DNA from 2 places in the Paenibacillus solisilvae genome. Region 1 is predicted to be linked to the other one. Evidence: riboswitches for the same ligand, from Rfam matches in the RefSeq annotation. Region 1 holds a riboswitch; the other holds the start of a gene.
The links. A riboswitch is a leader RNA that binds a small molecule or an ion and turns the genes downstream of it on or off. The one in region 1 is predicted to bind cyclic di-AMP.

Region 2: linked by a shared signal. The riboswitch ahead of ACFPYJ_RS25485 (TrkH family potassium uptake protein) and the one ahead of ACFPYJ_RS32645 (C40 family peptidase) in region 1 are both predicted to bind cyclic di-AMP.

Annotation. Positions count from the first base shown of each region.
Region 1 covers NZ_JBHSOW010000137.1:14,950-17,148, forward strand. Annotated here, with positions in the region: gene ACFPYJ_RS32645 (C40 family peptidase) at 358-1,233, opposite strand; cyclic di-AMP (ydaO/yuaA leader) riboswitch at 1,237-1,389, opposite strand; gene ACFPYJ_RS32650 (hypothetical protein) at 1,448-1,645, opposite strand; gene ACFPYJ_RS32655 (cell wall hydrolase) at 1,676-2,199, opposite strand, start outside.
Region 2 covers NZ_JBHSOW010000096.1:57,630-59,828, reverse strand. Annotated here, with positions in the region: gene ACFPYJ_RS25490 (CPBP family intramembrane glutamic endopeptidase) at 1-475, opposite strand, end outside; cyclic di-AMP (ydaO/yuaA leader) riboswitch at 715-909, shown strand; gene ACFPYJ_RS25485 (TrkH family potassium uptake protein) at 986-2,199, shown strand, end outside.

The DNA of each region.
Region 1 (2,199 bases):
ACCAAGAACTAACATACGAATACCTCTCATGACAGCTACGCTGGTACTGCCCCTTTTCTGAATGTTGGCAGGACCCCTTATTATCAATATTTATCATGGGCGAATACAGGTACATCCTTTTGCACCCTTAGCGTGGTGAGAAGCGGCTATTTTTGTATCCATATCTCCTTAACGTTGTAAATCCGCGTTTTGCTGGAGGTACCCTTTAGAGTAAAAAAAATGCCAAACCCCAGATACGATTGAAGGCTTAGCGTATATTATCGTTAAAATGTTGGCGGGACCCCTTCAAGCATTAGCGCAATTATTCAGATAATTGTGGACTTTGATGTATCAGGTTCTCTTTTTTTGTAGAAAACCTTATACAATCCGTTTGGCGCCTATGTAATTCGATCCCCAATAACTGCTGGCCAGCGAATCGATATGAATGCCGTGCGACGAGGTGGCGGAAATGAATTTGTCGTTGCCCAGATAGATGCCGACATGCGAGTTGGAACCAATCGAGAAGAAAACAAGATCGCCCGGCTTCAGATTCGAAGTGGTAACCCGGTTCCCCGAGGTATGAAATATTTGGCGGGAGGTTCGGGGCAAATCCAACCCCTGCTGCCGGAACACATAATTGACGAATCCGGAGCAGTCGAATCCGGAGGTCGACGTTCCACCCCACACATAAGGAATGCCGAGCAGTGTCTTGGCCTTCTTAATAAGCTTTGCGGATAGAGGGGGCGTCTTCGGCTGCGGTGCCGGAGCATGCCAAGCCGGCGCATGATATTTGCCGTCCTTGCAAATGATCGCGATACCGTTCTTGTTGTCCCATTGTATCCTGTACCCGAAGCTTTCGGAGATGAAGCGCACCGGTATGAACATATGGTTATCCTTGAACAGTGCCGGCGGCGAAGTCATTGTCACCCGCTTGCCATTCACATCGGCGTCTTTAGAGCCCGTTTTCATCTTAATGGTTCGGCCGTTGTTTTGGAGTGTTATTTGTACCTCCGATCCATCGATGCGCCAGTCGATCTTGTATCCCATTTGCTCGGCTACGGACCGAATAGGCACCTGCATGCCCCCATTGCCGTCAACGAACGGCGCCGAATCCGGGAACGCAACAATCGAATCGTTAATCTGGATTTTCACTCCGTGTTGAGCGGAATAAGCATGGGCGGTCGCTGCATGCATTGCGGCTCCGGCAGCCCATACCGTGCAAGCCAAAAAAGCGGTCTTGAACAATCGGTTCAAAATAATTCGCCTCCATGTTGCCTCCGAGGTTAGTTGACGGGTTCGGGAAGAGGAATTCCCTAGCTGGCCGGCTAACAGCTGGACGAGCATTCACCCCATAAAATAAATTCCCCCGTACCGGTCATTCTGCATGGCCGGATTCGGCATAATATTTTCACTATGTATAATACTAGTTATAACATTGCTTAGGCCGATTTCGACGAAAACGCTAGCCCTAAAGCATCTCAATGCTATCGTCCACGGTCCGGGTTGCGGCTATTTTCATGACAAGCCGGCCCAGCTCCTCGAAATTCATCTTGTTCATTCTGTCGATGAACGTATCCGAGACGGAATCATGTCCGGTGACCGCTTTTATAATATCAACGACAGCTTCCACCCGTTCTTGATGATGGTCGCTGACGATAAGGTTCATTCGATAGAGGCCTCCTTCCTAAGTGTCTGGCTAAACGTAAAACTGATGATTGCCGATTTGCTTCGTGAAGCTAAGCGTTTTGAACCAGCTCGATTTGGACACCTTCGGATTATAATAGAAAAGCGCATTGCCGGTCGGGTCCCACCCCTTGATCGCGGCCCTGGCCGCCTGGAACGCTGTTTGATCCGGCAGCAGCCAATACTGCCCGTCGTTAACGGCGGAAAATGCTTTCGGCTCAAAAATGACGCTTCTAATCGTATTCGGAAATAAGGGAGACAGGCGCCGGTTCAGAATGACCGCGCCAACCGCCACCTGGCCCTTGAAGCTTTCGCCTCTGGCTTCGCTGTAAATAACGCGCGCCATCATGGACAGTTCTCCTCGGTAAACGGTCAGCTTTTTCAGTTTCCGCCATGTCATGGGGCCGACAACCCCGTCGGGGACAAGTCCGTTATACTTCTGAAACCGCTTTAATGCGCCGGTGGTGATATTTCCGAAATTGCCCGTTATCGGACCGTTGAAATATCCGAGCGTCTGCAGCCGGAACTGGAGATCTT
Region 2 (2,199 bases), on a different contig from region 1:
ATACGGCAAAAGCAATTGCAGCCGCACTTGCTTCCTCTTTCTTTACTGGTTCTGCAGCCGCAGCTTCTCCTAATTTATTCCAACTGACAACATTTCCTTGCTGCATATGAACATACATGAATAATTCTGAGCCGTCCGGCATATCGGCAAGCACTTGAAACGTATCGATGGGGAAGGCTTTGTCGAATTTCTTCTCATAGGAAGAATTGAGCTTCTCCTTCGATAAGTAGCCAAACAGCAGACTGTCCGATTGATGAATGGCATGCACACTAAGTGGCCGTTCTTTGAACTGAAGTTTGGCAAAATCCAGGGCCGCCTGCTCGGCTGAGCTCTTGGAGATGACCGGGTCGCTGCTCGTACCGAAGAAGGATTCCGCGGTCGAGGGAACGATTTGAATCAGGACATAGATAATTGCGCCAATTGCCGCTAACCAGGAGTAATTTCTCCAGTTAGGCTGGATTCGATTTAGCTTCATGAATGCACCTCTGTTTATGGTATACAAGCAATTGAACACATATAACTACCTTATCATAGTTGTTCCGAAATTATCCATGCGATTGCTTTCATTCTCGATTTAGGAGAGAGGTAAACGGGCAAGAAAGCCAGCAAGCAATTGATTAAGGACAAGGATTGCGCAATTTTGGCGTAATTCGGTTCATTATCTGGAAAATCGCCGTTTGGCGTTTCCGGGCTTCCCATATATAATGTGAACAATTGCATATTAAGCCGAATTTCAAAGTGAAAACGGGGGAACCATATTGCTGCTGGATGCGAAGGCATACTGTCTACTCGCATAAAACCTGCAGCACGGGGTGAATTTCTCAAGTTAGCGCATCATTCTTGCGAATAGGGCCGCCTGTCCGGGCCCGAATCCGTCAGCTAACCTCGTAGGCTTCATGGAACAGGACTCATCGCATCAGCATTGGGCTTCCAGTGCTTTTTTTTGTGCGCGTAAAGCTTTGTCAGAGGGGTGGAAGTGTTAGTAATGAAGTCGTTTTTTAATGTATCCAAATGGTCACCGCCCCGTATTCTCGTCACTGGTTTTGCACTTATCATTCTAGTCGGAGGCTTGCTGCTTTCTATGCCCTTCGCATCGGCGGCTGGAGAATTTACACCATACATTGATGCCGTATTCACCGCAACAACAGCAACCTGTGTGACAGGGCTGGTTACTGTAGATACAGGAAGCCATTGGTCTGTACCAGGACAAGTTATTATCATGACGCTCATACAGCTGGGCGGACTCGGCTTTATGACGATGTCGACCTTGTTCGCAATTGTGCTGCGGAAGCGGATCTCACTTCGAGAACGGTTAATCCTGCAGGAAGCCATGAATCAGACCAGCATGGAGGGTATTGTCCGCCTGATTAGGAAGGTTATCCTGTACTCGCTCACCATTGAGTTTGTTGGAGGCGTCTTGTTCGCGATTCGCTGGTCCTTTGATATGCCGCTTGGCAAAGCCATCTATTTCGGGATGTTCCATGCCGTTTCCTTCTTCAATAATGCGGGTATTGATCTGTTTGGCCAGTTTGGCGTTCCTTATATTAGCTTGACCCAATATGTGAATGACCCACTCGTGAATATAGTGACAATGCTGCTAATCATTACCGGGGGTATCGGCTTTATCGTAATGGCCGACATCATGGAGTACCGAACAAATAAACGGTTATCGCTTCATTCGAAGGTCGTCCTGTCCATGACGGGTACGTTGATTGCAGTCGGAACGGTAGTTATCTTTGTTTTTGAGTTTTCCAACAGTAAGACACTGGGATCGCTGGATTGGGGCGGTAAGATATTAGCTTCGTTCTTTCAATCCGTTACCCCGAGAACGGCGGGCGCTAATACGCTTGACCTCGCATCGCTCAGGCAGGCTACCCAATTCTTCACGATTATTCTGATGTTCATCGGGGCATCGCCAGGTTCAACCGGGGGCGGTATTAAGACAACGACCTTCACGGTGCTGATCGGTGCAGTAGTTGCCATGATGAGGGGAAAAGAGGACATCGTCCTATTCAGATACCGTCTTGCACGCGAGCGGATTTTCAAGGCGCTGACGATCACGATGCTGTCGCTTTCACTCGTCATATTCGTCACCATGGTGCTGTCGACGACAGAGGATAAAGCCTTTATAAAGATTTTGTTTGAAACGACATCGGCTTTCGGTACGGTTGGATTAACCTTAGGCATTACGCCTGAGTT